DNA from 4 places in the Streptomyces sp. 891-h genome. Region 4 is predicted to be linked to each of the others. Evidence: riboswitches for the same ligand, from Rfam matches in the RefSeq annotation. Region 4 holds a riboswitch; each other region holds the start of a gene.
The links. Region 4 has a riboswitch for cobalamin ahead of metE (5-methyltetrahydropteroyltriglutamate--homocysteine S-methyltransferase). Riboswitches for the same ligand answer to the same signal wherever they lie in the genome.
Positions count from the first base shown of each region.

Region 1: it holds a riboswitch for cobalamin, as region 4 does, so the genes downstream of both, HC362_RS23290 (prenyltransferase/squalene oxidase repeat-containing protein) here and metE (5-methyltetrahydropteroyltriglutamate--homocysteine S-methyltransferase) in region 4, are expected to answer to the same signal.
Region 2: it holds a riboswitch for cobalamin, as region 4 does, so the genes downstream of both, HC362_RS24340 (ABC transporter substrate-binding protein) here and metE (5-methyltetrahydropteroyltriglutamate--homocysteine S-methyltransferase) in region 4, are expected to answer to the same signal.
Region 3: it holds a riboswitch for cobalamin, as region 4 does, so the genes downstream of both, HC362_RS10430 (ribonucleoside-diphosphate reductase subunit alpha) here and metE (5-methyltetrahydropteroyltriglutamate--homocysteine S-methyltransferase) in region 4, are expected to answer to the same signal.

Region 1 covers NZ_CP050693.1:5,312,693-5,320,375, forward strand. The annotation lists gene HC362_RS23275 (ABC transporter ATP-binding protein) at 1-69, opposite strand, end outside; gene HC362_RS23280 (CbiQ family ECF transporter T component) at 66-1,466, opposite strand; gene HC362_RS23285 (SCO2322 family protein) at 1,470-2,285, opposite strand; gene HC362_RS23290 (prenyltransferase/squalene oxidase repeat-containing protein) at 2,282-3,658, opposite strand; cobalamin riboswitch at 3,819-3,971, opposite strand; gene HC362_RS23295 (MBL fold metallo-hydrolase) at 4,073-5,236, opposite strand; gene HC362_RS23300 (aldehyde dehydrogenase) at 5,434-6,918, shown strand; gene HC362_RS23305 (ferredoxin) at 7,011-7,244, shown strand; gene HC362_RS23310 (LLM class flavin-dependent oxidoreductase) at 7,399-7,683, shown strand, end outside.
Region 2 covers NZ_CP050693.1:5,553,175-5,560,857, forward strand. The annotation lists gene HC362_RS24330 (ABC transporter ATP-binding protein) at 1-619, opposite strand, end outside; gene HC362_RS24335 (iron ABC transporter permease) at 616-1,641, opposite strand; gene HC362_RS24340 (ABC transporter substrate-binding protein) at 1,661-2,782, opposite strand; cobalamin riboswitch at 2,848-3,030, opposite strand; tRNA gene HC362_RS24345 (tRNA-OTHER) at 3,215-3,288, opposite strand; gene HC362_RS24350 (hypothetical protein) at 3,480-4,211, opposite strand; gene HC362_RS24355 (germacradienol/geosmin synthase) at 4,370-6,715, shown strand; gene HC362_RS24360 (DMT family transporter) at 6,630-7,658, opposite strand.
Region 3 covers NZ_CP050693.1:2,456,902-2,464,584, forward strand. The annotation lists gene HC362_RS10415 (carbon starvation CstA family protein) at 135-2,240, shown strand; gene HC362_RS10420 (YbdD/YjiX family protein) at 2,237-2,479, shown strand; gene HC362_RS10425 (GNAT family N-acetyltransferase) at 2,560-3,057, shown strand; cobalamin riboswitch at 3,103-3,235, shown strand; gene HC362_RS10430 (ribonucleoside-diphosphate reductase subunit alpha) at 3,359-5,818, shown strand; gene HC362_RS10435 (ribonucleotide-diphosphate reductase subunit beta) at 5,818-6,852, shown strand; gene def (peptide deformylase) at 6,859-7,503, opposite strand; gene HC362_RS10445 (hypothetical protein) at 7,632-7,683, opposite strand, start outside.
Region 4 covers NZ_CP050693.1:1,101,532-1,109,214, forward strand. The annotation lists gene HC362_RS04960 (ATP-binding protein) at 1-1,287, opposite strand, end outside; gene HC362_RS04965 (alpha-ketoglutarate-dependent dioxygenase AlkB) at 1,686-2,351, opposite strand; gene HC362_RS04970 (tyrosine-protein phosphatase) at 2,486-3,295, shown strand; cobalamin riboswitch at 3,369-3,590, shown strand; gene metE (5-methyltetrahydropteroyltriglutamate--homocysteine S-methyltransferase) at 3,816-6,107, shown strand; gene HC362_RS04980 (aspartate aminotransferase family protein) at 6,240-7,619, opposite strand.

The DNA of each region.
Region 1 (7,683 bases), 4.2 Mb from region 4:
GTCCACTACCGGGAGGGCGGGGGCCTTCGCGCCGTCGTGGACGACGGTGACCTGGTCGAAGGTGATCACTGGGGACTCTCCTCGTCGTGCTCCCGGCCGCGGAGCGCCCGTGGCGTGCGGAGCGCCGGTGACGTGCGGTGCGTGCGGGGCCGTGGCACCTCGGCGCCCTCCTCGGCCGCGCCCTCGTCGGCGGCGGCCTCGTCGGCGCCGCTCCCCTTGGCGGCGCTCTTGTCGGCGGCGGGCTGTGCGGCGGCGGGGTGCGCGGTGGCGGGCTGTGCGGTGCGTACGGGAGAGGGTGTGGGCTTGCCCGGGGTGGGTGGGGGTGCGGGGGCGAGGGCGGCGGGGAGGAGGCCGAGGAGAACGGCGGCGGCCGGCCAGAGGGGGAGGTCAGGCGCGGTGAGCGGGACGGCAGGCGGATTCAGCGATGCGGGCAGCACGTCGGCGGCCGTGATCATAAGGGCGCCCACGGCGGCGCCGGACGCGGAGACCAGCCAGGCGCGTATGCCCCAGCGGTCGGGGCGGTAGCGGGTACGGGCTGCCCGCTTGCCGCCCAGCCACAGCCCGGCCAGCGCGAGGGCCAGACCGGCCAGCAGTACGGGCAGGCCGAAGCCCGCTCCCTCGGCGGCGAGCAGACCGTAGGTGCCGGCGCAAACGCCCAGCAGTCCGCCGAGGGTCAGCGCTGTGGTGGTGTGCCGGACGGCGGTCGGTACCCGTGCGGTACGGCCGTAGCCGCGCGCGTCCATCGCCGCCGCGAGCGCCACCGAGCGCTCCAACGCGCCCTCCAGTACGGGCAGTCCCACTTGGAGTACGCCGCGCAGACCCCGGTCGTCCCGCCCCCGCAGCCTGCGCGCCGCCCGCAGCCGTCGTACGTCGGCGACCAGGTTGGGGGCGAAGGTCATCGCGACCACGACCGCCACACCTGCCTCGTACAGTGCGCCCGGCAGGGACTTGAGCAGCCGGGCCGGATTGGCCAGCGCGTTGGCGGCGCCGACGCACACCAGGAGAGTCGCCAGTTTCAGCCCGTCGCACAGCGCGAAGACCATGCCTTCCGCCGTCACCCTCCCCCCGATCCGCACGCCGCGTGCCCAGTCGGGCAGGGGTACCTCGGGCAGTTCGGCGAGCACATGGCTGCCGGGGATGGGCGAGCCGAGGAAGAAGGCGAACACCAGACGGATGGCCAGCACGAGGACGCCCAGCTTGAGGAACGCCGAGTAGGAGCGGGCCCAAGGCGCGTCGGTGCGGCGTACTGCGACGACATAGCCCGCCACCACGATCAGCAGGGCGAGGAGGAGGGGGTTGGTGGTACGGGAGGCGGCGGTGGCCAGGCCCAGGGCCCAGAGCCACCAGGCCCCCGGGTGGAGAGCGGTGCTACGGGTCGAGAGCGGTGCTCTCAGGTGAGAGCGGCGTCGCGATGCACGAGCCCCCGCCTCCGTGGCGAGCGGTGCTCTCGACGTGGAGCGGTGCATCAGCTACTGCTTCCGGCGGCGCGCCTGCCACAGCGCCGCGGCGCCGAGGATCCCCACAGCCGCAACCCCCGCCGCGAGCCCCAGCCCCGTCGACAGGCCGTCCCCTTGACCGCCCCCGCCGTCACCGCTGCGGTCGCTGCTGCCGGTGCCGGTGCCGGTGCCGTTGCTGTCGGAGCTCTTCTCGTTCTCGCTCCCGCCCTCGCGCCCACCCTCGCCGTTCTTCTCGTTCCCATCGCCGGTCTTCGCCTGCTCGCCGCATCCCTTGGCCGGGTAGTGGTCGATGGCGCACAGCAGTGCTTCGGAGTTGTAGCGCAGGGGCCCGGCCACCTTGGCGAGGGCATCGGCGGCGGTCCCGTTCCCCGGGATGCGGGCGCAGCCGGTGCGGGGTGCCGGCGGTTTCCGGGACTCGCCCTTGGGCGCGTCGGCGCGGACACCGAAGTCGATGCGGACGGCGACCCGCTTGCTGCCGTCCTTGGCCGCTGTCCGGGCGCAGGCGTCGGTGAACGAGACGGCGCCGCGCGGGGTGTCGGCCTGCTGCGAGTTGGTACTCAGGGCGAACCGGAAGCCCACGGTGTCGCCGTCCTCGGGGCGCAGGGTGGCCGGTCCCTCGGTGGCGTACGACCACGAGCCGTCCTTCTTCTGCTGCCAGAACGACCAGTAGCGGTAGCCGTCCGAGTCCGCGGTCGCCGCCATGGGTGCGGCCGCAGCTGCTGGGGCGGCCGCCGCCGCGGATGCGGCCCCCGCTGCGGAGGCCGTTGCCATGGTGGTGGTCGGCAGCAGTACGAGGGCCGCGAGGGCGGTTGCCGTCCGGGCGCTCACAGTTGCTGCCTCTTGCGGCGGCCGCTCAGCAGGATGCCGAAGCCGGCGCCGATGGCGAGACCGACCAGGATGAACGCCCAGACGGGGATGGTGGTGCCGTCGTCCTTCTTCTCGGAGGAGGACGAGTCCCCGTCGGCGGCGGGCATCTTGGCGGGCTTGGGCCCGGTGTGGTTGAGGCGCGAGAGCAGGTCGGTGCCGCCGAGCTCGCCGGGGTCACCGCCCGTGGCGCGGGAGGCGAGCATGAGGGAGCTGATGGCGGCCGGATCGTTCTTGGCCTTGTCCCACTTGTCGAGGTTCTTCGCGAGCCAGTTCAGGGAGGACTTGGCCGCTTTCAGGTGACCGCCGGCGGCCAGCGCGACGACGGCGTCCGCGGTGTTCCCGTAGTCGGGCTGCTTCTTGGAGGCGCCCGGCATGACCGTACTGAAGTGGTCGCCGTTCTTCTCCAGCGTCGCGGCCAGATACGCGGCGCCCGCGCCCGCCGCCGCCTTCCGGCCACCCGGGACACCCTTGCCGTCCCCGCCGTTCCCACCGTCCCCGTCGTTCCCGCTGTCCCCGCCGTCCGCACCTGTGGCGCACTTCAGCGGTGTGACGGGCTTGTCCTCGGCGTCCTTGGCGGGCGGCTCGGTCAGGGCGCCCTTGCCCAGCGCGGCGAGGGAGGCGGCAGCGGTGGCGTCCGCGTTCGGGACGAGCTTGCCCTTCTTGTCCGGCTGGTAGGCGAAGGCACCCTGCTGGCCCCGGGCCTCCTCGATGCCCTTGGAGCCGCAGGTCAGCTGGAAGGAGAGCAGCGCGTCGTACGGCGACTTGCCGCCCTCGGCCGTGGTCTTCCTCGGGTCCTCACCCGCGGCGTGCAGGGCGCCGATGGCCAGCGAGGTGGAGTTGGCGTCCGAGGGGGCGTGCGGGGCGCTGCCCCAGCCGCCGTCCTTGTTCTGGACCGAGATCAGCCACTCCACCGCCTCGCGTACGGCGTCGCTCCGGCCGCCGACGGCGGCGAGAGCCTGCACGGCGAGGGCGGTCGCGTTGGTGTCCGAGGGGGTGGCGTCCGGGTCGCACTTCCCGGTGGTGTCGGCGCGGTACGCGGTGAACGAGCCGTCGGCGCACTGCTGTTCGGTGAGCCAGTCCACGGCCTTCTTGGCGGGGACCGCACCGGCACCGTCCAGCGCCAGCAGCGCCATCGACTGCCGCCACACCCCGTCGTACTTCGGATCAGCCGTCCCGTAGAGCCCGTCCGGCAGCTCGGACGGCTTCTCGGCGACACGGGCCCCCCGTGAAGCGACGTGGGGCGCGGAGGGTGCGGCGGATGCCACGGGTGCGGCTGTCGCGCACAGCACGGTGGCGGCGGCGAGGACCGTGGCGCGGCGGCGGCGCGGTGACATTGCGAGTGCCTTTCGGTGACGGGAGCGGACCGCAGCCGGGCACGGCCACCCCGCCGAGGGGGCTCGCGCTCTGGCGGCCCCGCATCGCGGCGCACCGGGCTCGGCTCCGTATACCTCGACGGGCCGGTGGCCTCTCGGCCACAGGAGCCCACCTCCGCCCGGGTGCTCCGGCTCACGGCCGGCCACCTGTGCCGTACGCGGTCGCCGGGGCGCGGCCGCCAGAGTGCGACCACGGCCGACGGACCACGGACGACGACGGGGTGGCGGACCGCTCACGGTTGCGGGTCAGCGCCGGATTCGCACCGGCTTCCCCCGGTCGGAGGCGTTGTCTGGCTGTCGGCCACTGTAGCGGGACCGTCCACCGGGTCGTTCCGTCGGCCCGGTCCCGGTTCGTCCGCAGGTGCCGGTGGCGGGTCAGCCGGTGGCGCGGTAGGTGACCGGGGCGCTGCCGGGTACCGCCTCCGCGTGGCCGAGTTTCACCAGGTGGCGCAGGTGGGCCTCGGCCTCGGCCACGGCGATGTTGCGGGACCCGAACGGGATCTGCTCCCAGGGGCGGTTCCAGCGCATGGCCTCGGCGAGCTGCCAGGGGGTGAGGTCCCGGTTCGAGAGCAGTGCTCTCAGATCGGAGAGCCGTTCCGCATGGTGAGCGGTGAGCTCGTCGACCCGGGCCCGCGCATCCGCGAACGCGTGCTGGTGGGCGGGCAGCACTTCGGCGGGCCGCAGCCTGGAGATCCGTTCCAGCGAGTCGAGGTAGTCACCGAGCGGATCGGTGATCTCGTCGCTGTCCGGGTCCTCGTACAGGCCGATGTGCGGGCTGATCGTCGGCAGCAGATGATCCCCGGAGAACAGCCGCCCGCCCCGGCGCCCCGCCTGCTGCCGCTCCCGGCTCCCCTCCCGCGACCTCTCCGCGCCTCCCTCTTGACCACCCCGCTCCCGTGTCCCCTCCCGGCTTCCCTCCCGGCCCGGGTGCTGCTCCTCCAGGTGCAGGCACACATGGCCCGGCGTGTGCCCCGGGGTCCACACCGCGCGCAGCCGCCGCCCCGGCAGGGCCAGCAGTTCGTTCGGCTCGATCTCCCGGTCGGGCAGTGCTGCCCGCGCCCCCGGCAGCGTCCCGTCCCCGCCCTGTGCGAGGGCTGCGCGCAGCGGTGCCGTATGCGAGTCCGGGGCACCGGCGGCGGCGAGCTTCTCGGCGAGGTAGCCGAGCCACTGGCGGCGGTCCGAGTCGCGGGTGCGGCGGACGATGGCGGCGTCCGCCGGGTGCATGGCGATCCAGGCGCCCGACTCCTCCCGTACGCGCGCCGACAGGCCGTGGTGGTCGGGGTGGTGGTGGGTGACGACAACGCCGTGCAGCGCGTCGACGGAGGTGCCGCACGCGGCGAGCCCGTCGGCGAGGGCCTGCCAGGAGGCGGGGTCGTCCCAGCCGGTGTCGATCAGCACGGGTCCCGCGTCCGTCTCGATCAGATGGACGAGGGTGTGGCCGAGCGGGTTGTCCGGGATGGGTACGGGAATGCTCCACACGCCGCCCCCGTGGTCACCGACCCCCGGCCCGTCGTCCGTTGCCTGCGGTCTGTTCGTCATGGCGGCTCCCGGTTCCGTGCGCGGGTTGCGCGGGTCGCGCGGGTCTGACGGCCGCGCCGCCATGGACGGCGGTCCGGCAGAGCATCGGCACCGGCATTGTCCCTTAGAACTAGAACTGGTACTAGTTCTGATGCGCTGTCAGGAAGTCGACGGCGGCGGGCGGGCGGAAGAGGGCGGGCGGAAGAGAGGGCACGGCCATGACGGACACCCCCAGCGGACCCGAGGCGAGCGGCGGCGGCATCCCCTACACCGCCCACCAACAGCTCTACATCGGCGGCAGCTTCACCGATCCCGCCGGTGACCGGACGATAGAGGTGGTCTCCCCGCACACCGAGCAGCCCATCGGGCACGTCCCGCACGCCTCGCGCGAGGACGTCGACCGTGCCGTGCGCGCCGCACGCGACTCCTTCGACTCCGGGGTGTGGGCGCGGCGGCCGCTGGCCGAGCGGATCGAGACCGTCGCCCGTATCAAGGACGGAATCGCCGCGCGCAGCGAGGAGATCGCCAAGGTCATCAGCGCCCAGAACGGTACGCCCTACACCTCAGCGGTGATGCTCCAGTCCCTCGCCGCGATGATGGTGTGGGACACCGCGCTCAAGATCGCCGCCGATTTCCCCTACGAGGAGCGCAGGGCCGGGGTGCTGGGCCCCCTGCTGGTGCGCCGGGAGCCGGTGGGTGTGGTGGCGGCCGTGGTGCCGTGGAACGTGCCGCAGTTCACCGCGGCGGCGAAACTGGCGCCCGCGCTGCTGGCCGGCTGCTCGGCCGTGCTGAAGGTCTCGCCGGAGACCCCGCTGGACGCCTATCTGCTGGCCGGGATCGCCGACGAGGCAGGGCTGCCTCCCGGCGTGCTGTCGATCCTCCCCGCCGACCGGGAGGTGAGCGAGTACCTGGTCGGGCACCCGGGGGTGGACAAGGTGTCCTTCACCGGCTCCGTGGCCGCCGGCAAGCGGGTCATGGAGGTGGCCTCCCGCAATCTGACGCGGGTCACCCTGGAGTTGGGCGGCAAGTCGGCCGCCGTCATACTCCCCGACGCCGACCTGGACGCCGCGGTCGCCGGGATCACCCCGTTCGCCTGGATGATCAATGGGCAGGCATGTGTGGCCCAGACCCGCATCCTGGCGCCGCGCAGCCACTACGACGAGATCGCGGAGCGCTTCAAGGCCGCCGCCGACGGGCTGACCGTCGGCGATCCGCTGGACCCGGCCACCGAGGTCGGCCCGCTGGTCGCCGAACGCCAGCGCCGCCGCTCCCTCGACTACATCGCGCTGGGCCAGGAGGAGGGCGCCAAGGTCCTCGCCGGCGGCGGCAGGCCGGAGTCCATGCCCACCGGCTGGTATGTGGAGCCCACCCTCTTCGGTGACGTCGACAACTCCATGCGGATCGCCCGGGAGGAGATCTTCGGCCCCGTCATCTGCCTGCTGCCCTACGACGACGAGGAGGAGGCGGTCCGTATCGCCAACGACTCCGACTACGGGCTCTCCGGCAGCGTGTGGACCGCCGACACCGAGCGCGGCATCGACGTGGCGCGCCGCGTACGCACCGGCACCTACTCCGTCAACACCTTCAGCCTGGACATGCTCGGTCCCTTCGGCGGCTACAAGAACTCCGGCATCGGCCGCGAGTTCGGCCCCGAGGGATACGCCGAGTACCTGGAGCACAAGATGATCCACCTGCCCGCGTAAGCGTGAGCTTCGCGGAGGCGGAAGTGGAGGAAGTGGAGGAAGTGGAGGAAGTGGAGGACGAGGCGGGCGTGGAGGAAACGGAGGAGGCGGCGATGGCCGACCGCTGGCACGTCGAGGTGGACCGGGACCTGTGCATCGGTTCGGGCATGTGCGTGGGCGGGGCGCCGGAGGAGTTCCGGCTGGACGCCGCCCGCCAGTCGCATCCCGTCAGCCCCGACCGCGAGCCGTCCGAAGAGGTGCTGGCCGCCGCCGAGAGCTGCCCTGTCGAGGCCATCTCCATCACCCTCGCGGCCACGGGCGAAGCGGTCTTCCCCCCGGAGGAGTGACGAGGAGCCCGGCCGGGGGGCGCCCGCGGCGGACCGGCCGGTACTCGCTCGTAGTCGTGCGGTACTCGCTCGTGGTCGTGCCGGTCCGCGACGGTCCGTGAAATCCGTGGTAATCCGTTGCCGGGGGAGCGTGCGGCGGGATAGGAACAGCCGTATGACATCTTTTGGTGCTGACAGCGGTGGTGGTTCTCTCGGCGGTGGTTCTCTCGGCGCGGTCTTCCGGCCCCAGTTGCCGCCCGAGCGGCTGCGGAGCGTCGTGCGCGCCGCCGACGAGGCGGGTCTGAACCAGCTGTGGCTGTGGGAGGACTGCTTCCTGGAGAGCGGCATCGCCACGGCTGCCGCCGCGCTCGCCTGGTCGGAACGGATCACGGTGGGCGTCGGCCTGCTCCCCGTCCCGCTGCGCAACGTCGCGCTGACCACCATGGAGACGGCCACCCTG
Region 2 (7,683 bases), 4.5 Mb from region 4:
AGAAGTACGCGGCGAGGTTGAGGTCGTGCAGTGCGAGCAGGCCGGTGGCGGGGAGTTCCCGCACCAGCGTCAGCAGCTCCCACTGGTAGCGCACGTCCAGATGGTTGGTCGGTTCGTCCAGGACGAGCAGCGCCGCGTCCTGCACCAGCGCGCGGGCCACCACGACCCGCTGCCGCTCGCCCCCGGACAACTCGTCGAAGGGCCGCGCGGCCAGCGCGGCCGCTCCCGTCCGCTCCAGCGCCTCGGTCACCAGTTCGGCGTCCCGTGCCGTGTCGCCCTCCCAGAACCGCTTGTGCGGGGAGCGGCCCATCGCCACCACCTGCCGTACGGTCAGCCCGAAACCGCCGCTCGCGTCCTGCGGTACGGCCGCCACCCGGCGGGCCCGCGCCTTGGCGCCCAGTGCCACCGCGTCGTCGCCGTCGAGCGTGATCCGCCCGCCGGTGGGCCGCAGCGTCCCGTAGACGCAGCGCAGCAGTGTCGTCTTGCCGCTGCCGTTGGGCCCGACGACACCGACGGTCTCGCCGGGCCGGGCCTGGAGCGTCACCCTGTCGAGCAGGGGGCGCCCGCCGGCCGTCTCGTAGGAGACCTCCTCGGCGCGCAGCGCACCCGGACCGGTCACGCCGTCACCCCCTCGGTGCGGTGCGAGCGGCGCAGCATCCACAGGAAGAACGGCCCGCCGGTGAGCGCCGTCAGCACACCGACCGGGATCTCCTCGGGCGCCGCGACGGTACGTGCCGCCAGGTCGGCCAGTACGAGGAACGCCGCTCCGCCCAGTGCCGCGACCGGGAGCAGCGCACGGTGCCCGGCGCCGACCGCCATCCGCGCCGCGTGCGGCACCATCAGCCCCACGAAGCCGATCGCGCCGCTCACCGTCACCAGCACCGCCGTCACCAGCGAGGCGAGGACGAAGACGGCGGCACGGAAGCGTCCGGTGTCCAGGCCGAGCACGGTGGCGCCCTCCTCACCGGCCAGCAGCAGGTCGAGCGGCCTGGCCAGCGCCAGCAGCAGCACCGATCCGGCGGCCAGCACCAGCGCGGGCAGCAGCAGCGTGTGCCACCGGGCCTGGCCGAGCCCGCCCAGGGTCCAGAAGAGGATGGCCCGCAGATGCTCGTTCTCGGAGGAGGTCACCAGCACCAGGCTCGTCAGCGCGGAGAGCACGTACTGCACCGCCACACCCGCCAGCACCAGCCGTCCCGTCGGCAGCGCGGTCAGCGTCCCGCCGCCCCGCGCCATCGCGTAGACGACGACCAGCGCGAGCATCGCCCCGGCGAAGGCGCCCGCCTGCATCGAGACGGCGCCGACACCCAGGACGACGACCAGCACGGCTCCGGTCGAGGCTCCGGAGGAGATCCCCAGCAGATACGGGTCGGCCAGCGGGTTGCGTACCAGCGCCTGCAGCACCGTGCCCACCAGGGCCAGACCGGCTCCGACCACGGCGGCCAGCAGCACGCGCGGCAGCCGCACATCGAGGACGATGGTGGTGAACGGGCCGGGCCCCGAGCGGCCCGTCAGCGCGGCCAGCACCTGGCCGGGCGGTATCCGCGCCGAACCGAGGGCCAGCCCGGCGAGCGCCCCGGCGACGAGTACGGCGACGAGCGCGGCGGCCACCAGCGTCCACCGCGCCTTGGAGCCGACCGGCATGGCACCGCTGCGCACCGCGCTACTCCGCCCCACGGCCGTCCTTGGCGTGGCGGTCCTCACCAGGGCCGCCCTTGCCGTGGCCGTCCTTGCCCTGGCTGTCCGCCGCCCGTTCCGGGTGGAGTTGGCGGGCCAGCGCGTCCACCGCGTCCGGCACGCGCGGCCCCAGCACCGCCGAGGAGAGCGGCAGCACCGCGAACCGCCGGTTCTTGATGGCGGGCACGTCCGCCAGCGCCGGGTCGTCCAGCAGCCGCTTCTTCTTCTGCGCCACGGTCGTCCCGCCGTAGTCGTAGATCACCACGACCTCCGGCTTGCGCTGGACGACCTTCTCCCAGGAGACGTCTGCGAAGTTCTTCCGAATGCCGGCGAAGACGTTGCGGCCCCCGGCGCGGCGTACGATCTCGTTGCCGATGCCCTTGCCGCCCGCCGTGAACGCGGAGCTGTCGCCGCTGTCGTAGACGAACACCCGGGTGCGCTCGGCCCCCTTCAGCCGCTCGGCGGTGGCCGCGAGCTGCCGGTCCTGCTTCTTGATCAGCGCTTCCGCCCGGTCGGGGACGCCGAACGTACGGCCGACCTGACCAATCTCCCGGTGCAGTGTGGAGATCCCGACGTCCTCGGTGCAGTTCTCCAGATTGAGACGGGTCTTGACGCCGGACTCGGCGAGGGCGGCGCGCTCGCGCCCCTCCGACTTGTCGAAGGCGCTGGCGTAACCGCCGTAGACGAAGTCGGGGTTGGCCGCCAGCAGCGTCTCCTTCGAGGGGTACTTCTTCGCGAGCACCTTGACGCGGTGGTACGCCTTGGCGTAACGGGGCAGGATGCGGTCGTCGAGATAGGCGGTGCCGGCCATCCGGTCCCGCAGGCCGAGGGCCAGCATGATCTCGGTGACGTGCTGGTTCATGGTTACGGCACGCCGCGGTGGGGCGGTGAAGGTCGTCTTCACACCACAGTTGGTGACCGTGTAAGGGAAGCCCTCGGCGGAGGCGCCTTCCTGTGCCCGGTCCCCGCCGGAGCCGCCCGCGCAGGCGGTGGCGGGTATCAGCAGCAGCGAGGCGAGCGCCACCCGGGCGGGACGGCGGCGGGCGGTCGGGTCGAGTGCCGGGGCGAGCCCCGGCAGGAGTGCGCGGATACGGCGCGGTCGGCGCATGGCCAGGTGATCCTTCTCCGTCGTGAGCCCAGTCGCGGGGCCCGGCGTGCCACCGCGCCCGGGGCCTTCCGGACGCGGATGCCAGCAGGTCTTCGGGCTCGGGACTGCGGGGGCGTCGCGCCTTCCCGGGGTTCGTGTCCCCAGTGGCCTTGTGCGCGCCCCAGTCCCACACCGCTGCGCGTCAGCTCCGGATTCGCACCGGATTCCCTGACCCGATCAAGGGTTTGACTGGCGGCTGAAACGTACCACGCGGGCGGCAGACCGCAGGAAGCGAGGGAGAGTGGGGGAGAGCGGGGGAGAAACGGCAAAAAGGACCCCGGGGCTTTGCCCGGCCCCGGGGTCCTGGGTGCCGCTCGTTCGCACGCCCTGACGGTTCATGGGCGGATCGTTCGGCGATGTCCTCGCGTGGAGCCACTCCACCACGGCGGCATGTGGAACCGCCGGCCGGGTTCGAACCGGCGTCTCGAGGTCGTCACCACCCCGGTTGCCGGGCGATGAACGGCGATGCTGAGCTTGGAGCGAGAGGTTGAGCTTGACCGGCGCCTGCATGAGGGCAGGTCGCCGGGGGTTCACACATCAGCTTCAGCTTCAGCTTTGCGCTCCTGGCGCACCCCGGGCCGAAAGGGCGTCGAACCCCATGGCCCGGGGAGTCTGTAGTTGTGTTCCGCGTCTTGCGTCTTGCGTCTTGTGCCGCCGCCTACGCGAACAGGTAGCCGAAGACGGCGTCCCCGACGCGCTGGTCGGTGGCCTCCGTGCTGTTGGCCTCCTCGCGGGCGAACTTCACCGCCGCCGCCAGCTTGTCCAGCCGCTCCAGCAGTTCGTTGACCCGGCGCGCGGGCAGTGCGCCGGAGTACTTGACCGTGGTCCAGTAGCCGACGGGGATGTCCTCGTAGTACACCTCGACCTGGGCCGGGTGCTTCTCGGTGGCCTCCGCCTTCACATGGTTGCGCGGCACCTTCTTGGTGCGCACCGTACGGACCTGCTCGGTCTTCCACCAGTCCGTGGAGGGGTCCTTCTCCCACGCCTCGGCGCCGTCCAGGACGGGCAGCTTGCGCAGGAAGGAGCCGAGCTCTCCCAACTGCTTCTCCAGGAAGAGCAGATAGGAGACGGGCACCTCGGACAGGACGGTGCGGCCGTCGACGACGACATCCGCGCGAGCCGTGAGGTTCGCCCAGTCCTTCGTCGCCGTCACATCGAACAGCCGGGTGAGGATCTTCGCCGTTTCCTTCAGCACATCCTCGGCCTTGACCTGGACCCGTGTCGACTCCGGCGGAAGCTGCTCGCCCTCTTCGTCCTTGGGCTGGTACGTACGCGAGATACCGGCCAGCATCTGCGGCTTCGTCAGCCCGTGCTGCGCCTGCGCCAGGTCCTGGGCCACCTTGGACTTGACGCCCTTCTCGACTGCGATGATCTGATTCAGCTTCGCCACGACTGCGAAGCTAGCAGCCCAACACCGAGTCGGACCACGTAATTTGTTCGACGGATCGGTAACAGCGGCTTCCCACGTACGAGTGAAAAAGGATGGTCGTCATTCCAGCGCGGGTAGGCCAAGTCAGCACCGATCCGACGAGCTGGGGGACAGTCACGTTGTCGCAACCCTTCGAACTGCCCGACTTCTACGTGCCCTACCCCGCCCGGCTCAACCCGCACGTCGACCAGGCCAGGGCCCATTCGCGGGAGTGGGCCGGGAAGATGGGGATGCTGGAGGGCTCCGGGATCTGGGAGACCGCCGACCTGGACGCGCACGACTACGCGCTGCTGTGCGCCTACACCCACCCCGACGCGAGCGCCGAGGACCTGGCGCTGGTCACCGACTGGTACGTGTGGGTCTTCTTCTTCGACGACCACTTCCTGGAGGAGTTCAAGCGCACCCAGGACCGGGCCGGCGGCAAGGCGTATCTCGACCGGCTGCCGCTGTTCATGCCGCTGGAGGACGACTCGGCGGCGCCGGTGCCCGAGCCGGTCAACCCGGTCGAGGCGGGGCTGGCCGACCTGTGGGCCAGGACGGTGCCCGCCATGTCGGCCGACTGGCGGGCGCGGTTCGCCGTCAGCACCGAGAACCTGCTCAACGAGTCGCTGTGGGAGCTGTCCAACATCAACATCGGCCGGGTGCCGAACCCGGTCGAGTACATCGAGATGCGGCGCAAGGTCGGCGGTGCGCCGTGGTCGGCCGGGCTTGTGGAGTTCGCGGCACACGCCGAGGTGCCCGCGGCGGTCGCCGCCTCGCGCCCGCTGTGCGTACTGCGCGACACCTTCTCCGACGCCGTGCACCTGCGCAACGACCTGTTCTCCTACGAGCGGGAGACGCGGGACGAGGGCGAGCTGTCCAACGGCGTACTCGTCCTGGAGACGTTCCTGGGGTGTTCGACGCAGGAGGCCGCCGACGCCGTCAACGACCTGCTCACCTCCCGGCTCCAGCAGTTCGAGCACACCGCGCTGGGTGAAGTGCCCGCGCTCTGCGCCGAGAAGGGCCTCGATCCCGCCCAGTGCGCCGATATCGCCGCCTACACCAAGGGACTCCAGGACTGGCAGTCCGGCGGCCACGAGTGGCACATGCGCTCCAGCCGCTATATGAACGGGGGCGGAGCGGGCGGCAGCGGCCCGGCGCGGCTCCCGTTCGTCCCGGCCGGGCTGGGGACCTCGGCCGCCGACCTGCTGCGCCCGCACACCCGCGCACAGGCCCGGCGCGTCCGCTCCTTCAGCCATGTGCCGCACGAGCGCACCGGTCCCTCGGTGCTGCCCGACTTCGAGATGCCGTTCGAGCACCGGCTCAGCCCGCACCTGGACGGCGCACGGGAGCGGGTGATCGCCTGGGCCCACGCGATGGGTCTGCTGGAGCCGCAACCGGACGTGCCGGGCGGCCGGGTGTGGGACGAGGAGCTGATGCGGGACTACGATCTGCCGCTGTGTGCCGCGGGAATCCACCCGGACGCGACCGCCGACGAGCTCGACCTGGCCTCCGCCTGGCTGGCCTGGGGCACGTGGGGGGACGACTACTACCCGGCGCGCTTCGGCCGCACCCGCGATCTGGCGGGGGCCAAGGCGTGCACGGAGCGGCTGTCGCTGTTCATGCCCGTCGACGAGGTGCCCGGAGCGGGAGCGCTCGACGCGGGAGCACCCGGAGCCGGAGCACCCGGAGCCGGAGCACCCGGAGCCGGAGCGCCCGAAGCCGGAGCGCTCGAAGCGGGGGCGCCCGGCACACCCCCGGCGAGCCCGTTCGAGCGCTCGCTGGCGGATCTGTGGATGCGCACCGCCGGTCCGATGAGCCCCGCGAAGCGCCGCCGCTTCCGTGCCGCCATCGAGACCATGGCAGCCAGCTGGCTGTGGGAGCTCGACAACCAGACGCAGAACCGCATCCCCGACCCGGTCGACTACGTGGAGATGCGGCGGAGTACCTTCGGCTCGGACCTGACCATGAGCCTGTGCCGGCTCACCCAGCCCGACACCATCCCGGAGGAGATCTACCGCAGCGGTCCGATGAAGTCGCTGGAGAACGCGGCGGCGGACTACGCCTGTCTGCTCAACGACGTCTTCTCGTACCAGAAGGAGATCGAGTTCGAGGGCGAACTGCACAACGGGCTGCTGGTCGTCCGCGACTTCTTCGACTGCGACTATCCGACGGCGCTGCGCATCGTCGACGATCTGATGAAGTCCCGGATGCGGCAGTTCCGGCACGTGGCCGCCAACGAGTTCCCCGTGCTCTACGACGACTTCGCGCTGGGGAAGGCCGAGCGCGCGGCGCTGGACGGCTATGTGCGGGAGCTGGAGAACTGGATGGCGGGCATCCTGGCCTGGCACCACGGCTGCCGCCGGTACACCGAGGCGGATCTGCGCCGCCACTTCCTGCCTACGTGGCCGTTCGACGGCCCTGCGGGACTGGGGACGTCGGCTGCCCGGCTGGGGAGGACTGCTGCGGGTCGGGTGCCGCGGTAGTGGACGGTGCCGCGGTAGCGGAGTCGGCCCCGGTCACGGGCCGCGGCGGGCGCGGGGTGCGGCCGCGCGAGCGGGAGACGGCCACCCCGGCCAGGCACAGCAGGCCGCCCGCCAGGGCCAGCCGGCCGGGGACCTCGTCCAGGAAGAGCCAGGACATCAGTACGACCAGGAACGGGACGACGTACGTGGTGGAGCCCATGCGCCCCGCGGTGGTGCGGGAGAGGGCGTAGGCCCAGGTGGAGAAGGCGAGGGCGGTCGGGAACACGCCCAGGTAGACGGTGTTGAGGGTGGCCGAAGCGGGCGCGTCGGCCACCTCGGCGACCAGCTGCCCGCTGAACGGGAGGCAGGCCACGAAGCCGATCAGGCAGCCGAACGCGGTGACCTGCAGCGGCGAGGCGTGCCGCAGCGCCGGCTTCTGGCTGACGACCCCGACGGCGTACGAGATGGCGGCCAGCACGCACAGCGCCACTCCCAGGGGCGAGGAACCGCTGCCCTCGGAGACCGACAGGCCGACGACGACGGCGCCCGCGAAGGAGACGGCCATCCCGGCGAGCAGCCGGCGTGGGAAGCCCTCCTTGAGCAGCCAGCCGCCCAGCAACGCCATCAGCAGGGGGCCGATGTTGACGACCATGGCCGCCGTGCCCGCGTCCACCAGCCGCTCGCCCCAGTTGAGCGCGACCATGTAGCCGCCGAACCACAGGACGCCCGAGGTGATGATGCCGGGCCAGGCTGCCCTGGGCGGGAGCCCTTCGCGCCGGACGAGCAGCACCGCGCACAGGACGAGCGCCCCGGCACCGAGCCTGCCCAGTGCCAGGGCGCCCGGTGAGTAGTGCGCGCCCGCGCTGCGTATGGAGACGAATGCCGAGGCCCACAGCACGACCGTGACTCCGGCTGCCGCCAGCGCCGTGCCCTCGGCGCGCTTTCTGCCTGCCCCTGCCGTCATGAGGGCTCCTTCGTGGTTCACCGAC
Region 3 (7,683 bases), 1.4 Mb from region 4:
GCGACCTCGCATGGGGCGCGGGTGAGGTCGAGGAGGAACGCGTGCGCAGCACTGCACAGCCAGCGGGCAGGCTCAGTCCGCGGTCCATAGCCGTCTGGACCGCCGTCGCACTGATCGGCGCGGCGGGGTGGAGCATGCTGGCGCTCGCCCGCGGCGAGGAGATCTCCGCCGCCTGGATGGTGGCCGCGGCGCTGGGCTCGTACGCCATCGGCTACCGCTTCTACGCGCGCTTCATCGCCACCCGGGTGCTCCGTGTCGACAAGACCCGGGCCACGCCCGCCGAACGGCTCGACAACGGCATCGACTTCCACCCCACCGACCGGCGGGTGCTGCTCGGCCACCACTTCGCCGCCATCGCGGGCGCCGGACCGCTGGTCGGCCCGGTGCTGGCGGCCCAGATGGGATATCTGCCGGGCACCATCTGGATCGTCGTCGGCGTGATCCTGGCCGGCGCCGTACAGGACATGGTGACGCTGTTCTTCTCCCTGCGCCGGGACGGCAAGTCGCTGGGGCAGATGGCGCGCGAGGAGATCGGGCCGATCGGCGGCGCCGCCGCGCTGCTCGCCGTCCTCGCCATCATGATCATCCTGCTCGCCGTGCTGGCGCTCGTCGTCGTCAACGCGCTGGCCGAGTCGCCCTGGGGCACCTTCTCCATCGGCATGACCATCCCGATCGCCCTGTTCATGGGCTTCTACCTGCGGGTGCTGCGCCCCGGGCGGGTCACCGAGGTCTCCCTCATCGGTATCGCGCTGCTGCTGCTCGCGCTGGTCTCGGGGCGGTGGGTCGCCGAGTCGTCCTGGGCGGACACCTTCACACTGGAGCCCGGCACGCTGGTCATCTGGATTCTGGTCTACAGCTTCGTCGCCTCCATCCTCCCGGTGTGGATGCTGCTGGCACCGCGCGACTATCTGTCGACGTTCATGAAGATCGGCACCATCGGGCTGCTGGCCATCGGCGTCGTGGTGACGATGCCGACGCTGAAGATGGAGGGCATCACCGACTTCGCCGGCGTCGGTGACGGACCGGTCTTCGCGGGCTCGCTCTTCCCGTTCGTCTTCATCACCATCGCCTGCGGCGCCCTGTCCGGTTTCCACGCGCTGATCTCCTCCGGCACCACGCCGAAGATGATCCAGAAGGAGACCCAGATCCGGATGATCGGCTACGGCTCCATGCTGATGGAGTCGTTCGTCGCCATCATGGCGATGGTCGCCGCCGGCATCATCGACCCGGGGCTCTACTTCGCGATGAACGCGCCCGCCGGCGTCATCGGCGACAACGTGCAGGCGGCCTCGGAAGCGGTACGGCACCTGGGGTACACCATCACCCCGGACCAACTGGCGGCCGCCGCCAAGGCCGTCGAGGAGCAGTCGCTGCTCTCCCGTACGGGCGGGGCGCCCACCCTGGCCATCGGCGTCTCCAACATCTTCTCGGAGATCGTCGGCGGCGCCGGGATGAAGGCGTTCTGGTACCACTTCGCCATCATGTTCGAGGCGCTGTTCATCCTGACGGCCCTGGACGCCGGCACCCGCGTGGGCCGCTTCATGCTCCAGGACATGCTCGGCAACGTCTACAAGCCCTTCCGCCGGGTGAGCTGGTGGCCGGGGCTGCTCTTCTCCAGCGCCGCCATCGTCGCGCTGTGGGGCTACTTCCTGTGGGTCGGCGTCCACGAGCCGCTGGGCGGGATCAACCAGCTCTTCCCGCTGTTCGGCATCGCCAACCAGTTGCTGGCCGCGGTAGCGCTGGCGGTCTGTACGACGCTGCTGGTCAAGTCCGGGCGGCTGAAGTGGGCCTGGGTCACGGCCGTTCCCCTGGTGTGGGACGCCGTCGTCACGCTCACGGCGAGCTGGCAGAAGGTCTTCTCCACCGACCCGAAGGTCGGCTTCTTCCAGCAGCGCGCCAACTACCAGGAGGCCATCGACCAGGGCAAGGTCATCGCCCCCGCCAAGAACATGGACGACATGCACACCGTCGTCACCAACTCCACGGTGGACGGCGTCCTGTCGGCCCTCTTCGCGATCCTGGTCATCGTCGTCCTCGCCGACGCGGCGCGCACCTGTGTACGCGCGGTGCGCAACCCGGAGAGCACCCGGATGCACGAGGCGCCCTACGAGAAGTCCAAGCTGGTCGAACCCGCAGGACTGATCGCCACCAAGGAGGAGAAGGCGGAGAAGGCCGAGCACGAGGCAGCGCCGGCCGCGGCCGGAGCGCCCGGCGGCGGGGCGGGAGAGGACTCCCGGTGAACGGAGCGAAGCAGGTGAACGGCGCGAAGCGGGCGGCGGTCGATCCCCTGCTGCGGGCCGGGCGCTGGCTGCGCTGGTACGTGCGCGAGTTCACGGACGAGAGCGCGTACGACCGGTATGTGGCACATGTGCGTCAGCACCAGGGGCCCCACGCCCCGGTCCCCTCCCGGAAGGAGTTCGAGCGCCGCCGCACGGACGCCCGGGAGGGCGATCCGCGCGAGGGCTTCCGCTGCTGCTGAGATCCGCCGGGCAGAGCTGACGTCCGCCGGGCACGGCTGACGCCCCGGCGTTGTCAGTGCCGTGCCGGATGATGGCGGCCATGGACATCACCGTAAGAACCGCACGGCCCGAGGAGTACGCACAGGCCGGGGAGCTGGTGGCGCGCGCCTACCTCGACGGCGGACTGCTGACCCACGGGGATTCCGACCCCTATCTGAACTCGCTCCGCGACGCGGCCGGCCGCGCCGCCCACGCCGACCTGCTGGTCGCCGAGGACCCGCAGGGCGCGCTGCTGGGCACCGTCACCTTCGTCGGCGAGGGAGGGCGCTACGCGGAGCGCGCCCGGGCCGGTGAGGGCGAGTTCCGGATGCTCGGCGTACGGCAGTCGGCGCGGGGCCGGGGTGTCGGTGAAGCACTGGTGCGGGCCTGTATCGGGCGGGCCCGCGACCTCGGGCTGAGCGGGCTCGTCCTGTCCACTCTGCCGACGATGCACGCGGCACACCGCCTCTACGCCCGGCTGGGCTTCCTGCGCGCCCCCGACCGCGACTGGCAGCCGATCGAGGGCGTCACCCTGCTGGCCTACACGCTCACCCTGTAGCCGACGGCACAACATATGGGGCCCTCTCACAGGGGGGCCACAACATGTATGGTGTCTCACGGCCGTCGCCCCCGACGCAGGGGAATCCGGTGCGAGTCCGGAACTGTCCCGCAACGGTGAGCGGCACGCGCGAGCGTGCCCGCGAGTCCGAATGCCTGCAGGCGGCGGCAGTACCGAACGTCCGGGTCTCGTGGGTTGGGCCGCCGGGGCGGAGCGCGCCATGCCCGCAGCGGGTCCGGCGTGTGCCCTCTCCTGCCGTGCTGCCCTGCCAGGGGCCCTCAGCAGCCAGGGAGAGCACCGCGTGACCGTCACCACCGCCCCCACACTTCCGGCACCGAGCGGCGCCGGGCCCGGCGCTCCCGGGAAACCCGCCGCATCCGGCAACCCCGGCGCCCGCGAGCCCGACTCCCGGGAACCAGGTGCCCGGGAACCCGGCGCCCGCGAGGATCCGCCGGCCGAAGCGCTCCGCCGGGCCCTCGCAGCGCTCACCGCCGGTCTCCCCGACGTGGACCCGGCGCCGGTGCTGGCAGCGGCCCTGCGCGGACGGCAACCCGGCGCCACCGAGGCCGACCTGCGTGCCCTCGCCATCGAATCGGCTGCGGGTCTCATCAGCGAGGAGCCCTCCTACTCCCGGCTGGCGGCGCGGCTGCTCACCCACGTGATCCGCGACGAGGCGGCGGCGGAGGGCGTGACCTCGTTCTCCGCCTCGGTGGCGCTGGGCCACGCGCAGGGGCTGATCGCGGACCGCACCCACGCCTTCGTGAAGAAGCACGCACAACGGCTCGACGCGCTGGTGGCAGAGGCCCTGGACGGCGGCGCGGACGACCGGTTCGAGTACTTCGGGCTGCGTACCGTCCACTCCCGCTACCTGCTGCGCCACCCGGCCACCCGCCGCCCGATCGAGACGCCGCAGCACTTCCTGCTCCGTGTCGCCTGCGGCCTGGCGGGGGACGAGTCACCCGAAGCGCTGGCGGAGGTGGCCGCGTTCTACCGGCTCACCAGCTCCCTCGCCTATCTGCCCTCCTCGCCCACCCTGTTCAACTCCGGTACGCGCCACCCGCAGATGTCGTCCTGCTATCTGCTGGACTCGCCCCAGGACGAACTGGACTCGATCTACGAGCGCTACCAGCAGATCGCCCGGCTCTCCAAGCACGCGGGCGGCATCGGTCTGTCCTACTCCCGCATCCGCTCCCGGGGCGCGCTGATCCGGGGCACCAACGGCCACTCGAACGGGATCGTCCCGTTCCTGCGCACGCTGGACGCCTCGGTCGCGGCCGTCAACCAGGGCGGCCGGCGCAAGGGTGCGGCCTGCGTCTACCTGGAGACCTGGCACGCGGACATCGAGGAGTTCCTCGAACTGCGCGACAACACGGGCGAGGACGCGCGCCGTACCCACAACCTCAACCTCGCGCACTGGGTACCGGACGAGTTCATGCGCCGCGTCGAGGCGGACGGGCAGTGGTCCCTCTTCTCCCCTTCCGACGTGCCGGAGCTGGTCGATCTGTGGGGCGAGGAGTTCGACACCGCCTACCGCCGCGCCGAGGCCGAGGGCCGCGCCGTCAAACAGCTGCCGGCCCGGCAGCTGTACGGCGCGATGATGCGTACTCTCGCGCAGACCGGCAACGGCTGGATGACGTTCAAGGACACCTCGAACCGCACCGCCAACCAGACCGCACAGCCCGGTCGCATCGTGCACTCCTCGAATCTGTGCACCGAGATCCTGGAGGTCACCGACGACGGCGAGACCGCCGTCTGCAACCTCGGCTCGGTCAATCTGGCCGCGCACCTGGGCGCCGACGGACAGCCCGACTGGGAGCGGCTGGACGCCACGGTGCGTACGGCGGTGACGTTCCTGGACCGGGTGGTGGACATCAACTTCTATCCGACCGAGCAGGCGGCCGCCTCCAACTCCCGCTGGCGGCCTGTGGGTCTGGGCGTGATGGGACTCCAGGACGTCTTCTTCCGGCTCGGGCTGCCGTTCGACTCGCAAGAGGCACGCGAGCTGTCCACCCGGATCGCCGAGCGGATCATGCTCGCCGCTTACGAGACCTCGGCGGAGCTGGCCGAGAGGCACAGCCCGCTGCCCGCCTGGGAGTCCACCCGCGCCGCACGCGGTGTACTCCACCCCGACCACTACCCGGACGCCGAGCCGCACTGGGCGGACCGCTGGGACGCGCTGCGCGCCCGTATCGCACGCACGGGGATGCGGAACTCCCTGCTGCTGGCGATCGCCCCCACGGCGACCATCGCCGCCATCGCGGGCGTGTACGAGTGCATCGAGCCGCAGGTCTCCAACCTCTTCAAACGCGAGACGCTCAGCGGCGAGTTCCTCCAGGTGAACCACTACCTGGTCGCGGAGCTGAAGCGCCTGGGGCTGTGGGACGCGCGGGCCCGCGAGGCGCTGCGGCGGGCCAACGGCTCCGTACAGGAGCTGGAGTGGGTGCCCGCGCACGTACGGGAGCTGTACCGCACCGCGTGGGAGCTGCCGCAGCGCGCCCTGATCGACATGGCCGCGGCCCGCACCCCGTACCTGGACCAGAGCCAGTCGCTGAACCTGTTCCAGTCCTCCCCCACCATCGGGAAGCTCAGCTCGATGTACGCGTACGCCTGGAAGCGCGGCATCAAGACCACGTACTACCTGCGGTCGCGCCCCGCGACCCGCATCGCCCAGGCGGCCAACTCCGTCCCCCAGCAGCCGAAGCCCGACGAGGCGCTCGCCTGCTCCCTGGAAAACCCCGAGTCCTGCGAGGCCTGCCAGTAATGACGACTCCCACCACCACGACTGCCCAGGCTCCGAAGAACCTGCTCGACCCCGGCTTCGAGCTGACCCTGCGCCCGATGCGCTATCCGCACTTCTACGAGCGCTACCGGGACGCCATCAAGAACACCTGGACCGTGGAGGAGGTCGACCTCCACTCCGACGTCGCGGATCTGGCCAAGCTCACCCCGGGCGAGCAGCACATGATCAGCCGCCTGGTGGCATTCTTCGCCACCGGCGACTCGATCGTCGCCAACAACCTGGTGCTGACGCTCTACAAGCACATCAACTCGCCCGAGGCGCGGCTGTATCTCTCCCGGCAGCTGTTCGAGGAGGCCGTGCACGTCCAGTTCTATCTGACCCTGCTGGACACCTATCTGCCCGACCACGACGAGCGGGCCGCCGCGTTCGCGGCCGTGGAGAAAATTCCCTCCATCCGGGAGAAGGCCCAGTTCTGCTTCCGGTGGATGGACGCTGTCGAGAGCCTCGACAAGCTGGACTCCAAGGCCGACAGGCGCCGTTTCCTGCTCAATCTGATCTGCTTCGCGGCCTGCATCGAGGGCCTGTTCTTCTACGGCGCTTTCGCCTACGTCTACTGGTTCCGCTCGCGCGGACTGCTGCACGGGCTGGCCACCGGCACCAACTGGGTCTTCCGCGACGAGTCGATGCACATGTCGTTCGCCTTCGACGTGGTCGACACCGTACGGGAGGAGGAGCCGGAACTCTTCGACGCGGAGCTGACCGAGCAGGTCACGGCGATGCTGGAGGAGGCCGTCGAGGCGGAGCTCCAGTTCGCGCGCGACCTGTGCGGGGAGGGGCTGCCCGGGATGAACACCGAGTCCATGCGCCAGTACCTCCAGGCCGTCGCCGACGAGCGGCTGCGCCGCCTGGGCTTCCCGGAGCGGTACGGCTCCAGCAACCCCTTCTCGTTCATGGAGCTCCAGAACGTCCAGGAGCTCACCAACTTCTTCGAGCGGCGCGCCTCGGCCTACCAGGTCGCCGTGGAGGGCTCGGTCTCCCTCGACGACGACTTCTGACCCGGGCTACTCGTTCGGCACCGTCTCGTAGCGGGGCGTGCTCTCGGCCATCTGCCGGAGCACGTCCTTGCGCTCGCGCTTGGAGAGCCGGTCGATGTACAGATACCCGTACAGGTGGTCGGTCTCGTGCTGGAGGCACCGGGCGAAGTAGCCCGTGCCCCGCACCACGATCGGCTTGCCCTGCGCGTCCTGGCCGCGCACCACCGCGTAGTCGGGCCGCGCCAGCTGGTGGTAGGCGCCGGGCACCGACAGGCAGCCCTCGCTGCCGTCGTCCAGCACGCGCTGTTCGGCGGGGAGCTGTTCGAGCACCGGGTTGCACACGACGCCCACGTGCCGTACGCCCTCGTCGTCGTAGCAGTCGTAGACGAAGACCTTCAGGTCGACGCCGATCTGGTTGGCGGCGATGCCGACGCCCTCTGCGGCGCGCTGGCTGGCGAACATGTCGTCGACCAGCTTGGCCAGCTCGTCGTCGAACTCGGTCACGTCCTTGCACTCCCGGTGCAGCACCGGGTTGCCGACGACGGTGACGGGCCGTGCCGTGCCCCGCGCGGTGTGGGCCTCCTCGCGGGCTGCCGCGTCCGTCACGTCGTCGACGAACTCGCCCTCGGCCCTAGCGGCCGACTCGGCCGTCGTTTCCTGCTGCTGCGCCATGCCGTCGTACGCCTTCCTGCGACCCATAAGACCGTGAGAGCAAAGATCCGCCGGTGAACCGGCCGAGCACCGTACGGCCGCGTACCGTAAGGACTCGCCCTACAGGGTACGGGCACGCCCGGCGCCGCTCAGCAGACCTCCTCCAGATCCCGCCACTCCCGGGTGTCAGGGCTGTCGGCG
Region 4 (7,683 bases):
GTCGGGCGCCGGTGCGTCCGGTGTGGCACCCGCGCTCGGGACCGCACGCCCGTGGTCGGGCGCGGGCTCGGTGCTGTCGGCCGGCTCGGCGTCTGGGGCGGAGGCGGGTTCGGCCGGCGGGGCGGCGGAGTCGGCGTCAGGCGCTGCGTCCTGGCGGGGCCCGCCCAGCAGGCTCTGCGGCAGCACCGCCACGGCCTGCACTCCGCCGTAGATGTTGTTCCGCAGCTGGACGACGACGCCGTGCCGACGGGCGAGGGCGGCCACGACGTACAGGCCGATGCGGCCGTTCCGCAACAGTTCGGGCACGTTGGTCCTGCCCGGTTCGGCGAGCATCGCGTTGAGGCGGTTCTGTACGCCGAGGTCCATACCGCGCCCCCGGTCCTCGACCTCGACCGCCAGCCCGGCCGTGACGCGCTGGGTGCGCAGCAGCACCCGGGTTTCGGGCGCGGAGAACATGGTGGCGTTCTCGGCGAGTTCGGCCAGCAGATGGATGACGTCGGCGACCGCGTGTCCGCGCACGGCGCCCTCGACGGGAGGCACCAGCTGGACCCGGGTGTACTGCTCGACCTCCGCCACGGCGGAGCGCAGCACCTCGGAGAGGGGCACCGGGCGGGACCACCGGCGCTGGGCCGTGGCACCGCCGAGAACGGCGAGGTTCTCCACGTGGCGCCGGGTGCGGGTGGCGAGGTGGTCCACATGGAAGACGCCCTTGAGCAGATCGGGGTCCTCCACCTCGTTCTCCAGCTCGTCGATGAGCTCGATCTCCCGGTGCACCAGCGACTGCAGCCGACGGGCGAGGCTGACGACGACCTCGGCCCGCTCCTCGCTGCCGCCGCGTGCCCGGGCCGTCAGCCCGACGGCCTCCACCACGGCGGCCTCCGCGGCGCACTGGGCGTGCGCGGCCTGGTGGCCGAGCAGATCCAGCGCGTCGCCGACCGGCTCACCCTCGGGGGCGCGGGTGCGGGTGACGGGGTGTTCGCCGTGCCGCAGGGCCCACAGCATCGAGCGGAGTTCCGCCTGGCCGCGTTCCAGGGAGCGCCGCAGGGCCGCGCACCGTGCGGCGGTACCCCGCGCTTCGGCCGCCGCCAGCGTCCCGGCGGCGCCGAGCAGCCCGCACATCACCAGGGCCCCGGTGACCAGCGCTGCCCACTCGGAGCCCGTGAGCGGATCAGCGGCGTCCCGGCCCGACAGCAGGAGGCAGACGACGACCGCGCCGGTGAGCGCGACCAGTCCCGCGGGCAGCACGCTGAGCCGTACCAGGCGGCGGCGCACGGCGGCGTCCCCCACGCTTTCTAGGGCGCGGACCTGCGCCCGGGGCCTGCCGTGCCGCCGCCGTGCGGGGACGTTCCTCCCACCGGGTCCGGTCGGTTGGGCGGCCACAGGAACGGAAGTGGATGCTCCGCTTCCGTTCTGTGCCACAGAGGTCGGGAGTTCGGGCATGGATTCCTCGGGTGAGTTGAGGCGCTGAGAGATCGGGCGAGCAGCAGCGGCGGAGGGACAGAACAGGTGGACCTGGTGCATCGATGCCGCGGTCACGCTAGCCCGCGGCCCTCCCGCGACCTGCCCCGTACGGAGGATTCGCCAGGGTTCGCCAGCTCCCAACGAGTGAACCCCACCGGCTTCCGCTTGACAGGGCTCGTCCGCGCCGTCCGAGGGAGCGGTATCGCTCCGTACGCCCGATGCGCTCAGTACGCCCGCACGGTGACGTTCACCCGGCCCCGCAGCTCCAGCGCGGGCGGCGCCGTACCCGGCTCGGTGCGGGGTACGCCGTGGTAGGACAGCCGGGCCGGGCCGCCGAAGACGAAGGCGTCCCCGCTGCGCAGCTCCACGTCCTCCCACGGCCGCCCGCGCCCCTCGGTGTTGCCGAACCGGAAGACGCAGGTGTCCCCGAGGCTGAAGGAGACGACGGGAGCCGCCGAGCGCTCGTCGCTGTCCCGGTGCATGCCCATGCGCGCGCCGTCACCGTAGAAGTTCACCAGCGCGATGTCGTACGGCACGGCGCACGGGCCCGCGCCGTACACCGGCTCCCCGGTCACCTCGGCGGCGGCGTCCACGGCCGCCCGCGCCCACTCCCCCAGCCACCCGGGGAACGGCTTCACCGGCTCGCCGCCGCCGTCCACGACGGTCGGCGCGTAACCGTAGGGATACCAGTGCCGCCCCAGGCTGAGCTGCCGCACCGACATCCGGCCGCCGCCCGGCATCCGTACCGTCCGCAGGCCCGCGGGCGGCAGGGCCCATCGGCGGCACGCCGCCAGCAGCTCGCGCTGGGCCTCGGGCGGCAGCCGACTGGGCAGATGTACGGCTCCCGGAGCGATCTCCGAAGCGGGCCGCGGGAACAGCTCCTCGCTCACGGGGCCAGCGTACGGCGCCGGGCCGCCCAGCCCTCGGCGAGACCCCGGCCGGGCCGAACGTCGTACGAGTCACCGCACGAGGACTGATCGCCTCAGGCATCCATGCCTTATGGTCGAACGGACGGTCGTCGCAGATGCTGGGAGCGCACGTGAATGTGGAGTCCACCGGGACGGAGCTGACCGGGGTACGGAACTTCCGGGACGTCGGGGGCCTGCCGACGGTGGACGGGCGCCGGGTGCGGCGCGGGGTACTCTTCCGCAGCGGGCACCTGGCCCACGCGACGCCCGAGGACGCCGCCTTCCTCGGCGAGCTCGAACTGCACACGGTCTTCGACTTCCGCAACTCCGCCGACCAGGCGCTCGACGGCCCCGATGTCGAGCTGCCCGGGGTCCGCAACGTCAACCTTCCGCTGTCCGACCCGGCCGACGGTGCCGAGTTCTGGCGGCTGGTGCGCGACGGCGAACTCGACCAGCTCCGGGCGATCCTCGGCGACGGGCTCGGTGACCGGCGGATGACCGACTCCTACCGCGCCATGATCCTGGAGCGGACGGCCGAGCACAGCCGCATCCTGCACGCACTGGCCGAGGACAGCGTGCCCGCGCTGATGCACTGCGCGGCCGGCAAGGACCGGGCTGGGCTTGCGGTCGCCATCACGCTGCTGGCGCTCGGCGTGGAGCGGGCCGCCATCGAGGAGGACTACCTCCAGTCCAACCAGCCGCACCGGCGGTACAAGATCTACCGCAGCAACAAGTCCAAGGCCGGTATGGCGCCGGAGGTCCTGGAACTGCTCGCCCCTCTCTTCGAGGCGCGCGCCCGCTATCTGCACACCGCGTTCGAGACCATCGACGAGAGGTGGGGCGACGTGGACACCTACCTGACCGAGGGCCTCAAACTCTCCGAGGGAACCCGCATCAGGCTGCGCTCGCGCCTGCTGGAGCCCTGAAACCGGCCCAGCGGACGCCTCATCCCTCCGCCTCGACGCCCCGCTGAGCCCCGCTGAGCCCCGCCCCCGGGGTTATGCTGGCGGTGCAGCAGGTTCGCCCCGTCAGCCAGGCGGGAGGCGTCGTAAGAGGGAACCCGGTGCGAGTCCGGGACTGCCCCGCAGCGGTGAGTGGGAACGACCGCCGTCATACGCACTGGACCACAAGGTCCGGGAAGCGACGGCCAGTAGGTGCCCGCCGGGAGACCGGCAGGCGTGCCCGCGAGTCCGAAGACCTGCCCGCTGCCCGTGCGCGTCCACGCGTGCACGGTCCTCCCGGAGACCTCGAGGGCGGGTCGGAGAGCACAGCGCACCAGACGGCGGGACGCCGGCCACGCGTCCGCCTCCCCGGGCGCCGCCTCCCTTCGTGTCCTCGCTCCGTCCTTCCGGGACGCTGGAGACACTCGCGAAGGAGAGTTGCGTGACAGCGCCCAGAACGCACGAGGCAGCAGCCCGAGCGGCCACCACCCGCCCGCCCGCGCCGGTGAGCGCCACGGTGTACGGCTATCCCCGCCAGGGCCCGGACCGCGAACTGAAGAAGGCGATCGAGGGGTACTGGAAGGGCCGCGTCGACGCCGAGTCCCTGCACGCCACAGCGGCCCGGCTGCGGGCCGCCAACTGGCGGCAGCTGGCCGAGGCGGGCATCCACGAGGTCCCCACCGGCGACTTCTCGTACTACGACCACGTACTGGACACGACCGTGATGGTCGGTGCCCTCCCCCAGCGGCACCGCGCGGCCGCGGCCGCCGATCCGCTGGACGGGTACTTCGCCATGGCCCGCGGCACCCAGGACGCGGCGCCGCTGGAGATGACCAAGTGGTTCGACACCAACTACCACTATCTGGTGCCCGAACTCGGCCCCGGCACCGTCTTCGCGGCGGACTCGCGCAAGCAGACCGCCGAGCTGACGGAAGCCCTCGCACTGGGGCTCCCGGCGGCCCGGCCGGTGCTCGTCGGGCCCGTCACCTACCTGCTGCTGGCCAAGCCGGCGCCCGGCGTCGCCCCCGACTTCGAGCCGCTGTCGCTGCTGGAGAGGCTGCTGCCCGTCTACGCCGAGGTGCTGGCGGATCTGCGCGCCGCGGGCGCCCAGTGGGTGCAGCTGGACGAGCCGGCGCTGGCGCAGGACCGTACGCCCGCCGAGCTGAAGGCCGCGGCCGAGGCCTACCGGCTACTGGGCGGCGCCGCCGACCGCCCGCGGCTGCTGGTCGCCTCCTACTTCGACCGGCTCGCCGAGGCGCTGCCCGTACTGGCCAAGGCGCCGGTCGAGGGCCTGGCGCTCGACTTCACCGGGCCGGCCGCCGCCAACCTGGACGCGCTCGCCGCGGCCGGCGGGCTGCCGGGCAAGCGGCTGGTCGCGGGGGTGATCGACGGCCGCAATGTGTGGATCAACGACTACGAACGCTCCATGGCCACCCTCGCCACCCTGCTGGGCCTCGCCGACCGGGTGGATGTGGCGGCGTCCTGCTCGCTGCTGCACGTGCCGCTGGACGCGCGCGCCGAGCGCCATATCGACCCCCAGGTCGCACGCTGGCTGGCGTTCGCACGGCAGAAGGCGGCGGAGGCGGTCACGCTGGCCCGCGGCCTGTCCGAGGGAACCGCGGCGATCAGCGCCGAGCTGGCCGCCAACCGCGCCGACCTCGCCTCACGTACGGCCTCGCCGCTCACCCACGACAAGGCCGTACGGGCCCGTACGGCAGCCGTCACCGAGGCGGACACCCGCCGCGCGCTGCCGTACCCGCGGCGCACGGCGGCGCAGCGCACCCGGCTCGGCCTGCCGCCGCTGCCGACCACCACCATCGGCTCGTTCCCGCAGACGGCCGAGCTGCGTGCGGCCCGGGCCGGTCTCCGGGCCGGCCGGATCGACGAGACCGCCTACGAGCAGCGGATCGCGGCCGAGATCCGCGAGGTGATCGCCTTCCAGGAGCGCGCCGGGCTGGACGTACTGGTGCACGGCGAGCCCGAACGCAACGACATGGTGCAGCACTTCGCCGAACAGCTCACCGGGTACCTCGCCACCCGGCACGGCTGGGTGCAGTCGTACGGCACCCGCTATGTGCGCCCGCCGATCCTGGCGGGCGATGTCGCACGCCCGCGGCCGATGTCGGTGCGCTGGACGCAGTACGCGCAGACGCTGACCTCCCGCCCGGTCAAGGGCATGCTCACCGGCCCGGTGACCATGCTCGCCTGGTCGTTCGTACGGGACGACCAGCCGGTGTCCGAGACGGCGCGCCAGGTCGCCCTGGCGCTGCGCGACGAGGTGTGCGAACTGGAGGCCGCGGGCACCGCCGTCATCCAGGTCGACGAGCCGGCGCTGCGCGAGACGCTGCCGCTGCGCTCCGCCGACCGGCCCGGCTATCTGACGTGGGCCACCGCGGCGTTCCGGCTCACCACCGGCGGGGTGCGTCCGGACACCCAGATCCACACCCATATGTGCTACGCGGAGTTCGGCGACGTGATCGACGCCATCGCCGAGCTGGACGCGGACGTCATCTCCCTGGAGGCGGCTCGCTCGCATATGCAGGTGGCGGACGAGCTGGCCGCGCACGGCTATCCGCGCGAGGCGGGTCCCGGCGTGTACGACATCCACGCGCCGCGGGTTCCCGACACCGATGAGATGGCGGCCCTCCTGCGGAAGGGCCTCACGGCGATTCCCGCCGACCGGTTGTGGGTCAACCCTGATTGCGGCCTGAAGACCCGTGGCTGGGCGGAGGTCCGTGAGGCGCTGCGGAACATGGTGGCCGCCGCCCGCACGGTACGCCGGGAGTTGCCGCGTTAAGCACTGAGCGGTTGCCCCGGGAAGAGAGCCGCGCGGCTGGCCACGGGCTGCCCCGACCTGTACGTCGCAGGCTGAGGCACACGTCGTGGCTGGTCGCGCAGTTCCCCGCGCCCCTTACGGGCGCGCCCTCCCTCAGCGGTTGGCCACCGCCTGGCGGACCAGCGTGCGGCCGAAGTCCCACATCAGGCCACCGCTGTGGGCGTCATCCATGACCTGGGTGAAGGCGGTCACAAAGCGGTCGACCTCCTCCTCGCCGATCACCAGCGGAGGAATCAGCTTGATGACCTCCAGGTGATCACCGGACACCTGGGTGAGGATGCGATGCTTCTGCAGCAGCGGCACCACCACCATCTGCGCGAAAAGCCCTTTTCGCGCAGCCTGCAACATGGTCCACCGGCTGCGCAGCTTCAGCGATCTGGGCCTGCCGAACTCGATGCCGATCATCAGCCCCCGGCCGCGTACCTCGTGCAGCAGCTCGTAGCGGTCCACGAGCGCCGCGAGCCGGCCGCGCAGCAGATCGCCGGTATGGCGGGCGTTCTCGGTCAGGCGCTCGTCCTCCATGACGGCGAGGGTGGCCAGCCCCGCCGCCATGGCCTGCGCGTTGGAGCCGAAGCTGGCGGAGTGCACGAGCACCCGGTCCATCGAGGAGTAGACCTTCTTGAAGATCCACTCCTTGCCGAGCGTGGCGCCCACCGGCACATATCCGCCGGAGAGCGACTTGGCCACGCACACCAGGTCCGGATCGACGTCCTGCTCGTGCTGGTAGGCGAAGAAGTCACCGGTGCGGCCCAGCCCCGTCTGCACCTCGTCGACGATCAGCAGCGCCCCGTGCCGGTGCAGCAGCTCCCGCGCGGCACGCAGATAGCCGGGCGGGGCTGCGTGCACGCCCTTGCCCTGGATCGGTTCGACGACCAGCGCCGCCACATCCTTGCCGCGCAACTCCCGCTCCAGCGCGGCGAGGTCGCCCAGCGGTACGGGGGTGTCGGGCAGCAGGGGCGCGAAGCCGTCGCGGAAGCCGTCCTCGCCGTTGACGGAGAGCGAGCCGGCGGTCAGCCCGTGGAAGGCGTGCGCGCAGTACAGCACCCTGGGCCGGCCGGTGGCGTAGCGGGCGAACTTCAGCGCGGTCTCCACGGCTTCGGTGCCGCTGTTGCCGAAGAAGACCCGGTCGAGTCCCGGCGCGTGGGTCAGGAGTCTCTCCGCCAGCAGCCCGGGCAGCGGCTGGCAATCGAACCGGGTCAGGTCGGCGAGCTGCGCGTCGAGCACATCGTGCAGCGCCTGCCGGACGACCGGATGGTGGCGGCCCACGCCCATGACGCCGAATCCGGCCAGCATGTCGAGGTAGTCGTTGCCCTCGGCGTCGTAGAAGTAGGCGCCCTCGGCACGCTCGTAGACCTTGTCGAAGCCGATGGTGTGCAGCATGCGCGGCAGTTGGTGGTTGAGGTGGCGCATGTGCAGCTCGTAGCGCTCGCCGCTGCGTTCGGCCAGCAGCTTCGACAGATCGAAACCGGTCACGCCATGCTCCCCTCGCCGGTGCGGGGCGCGCCCAGGGCCGCGTCCCGCGGTGCGTCGAGGTCGC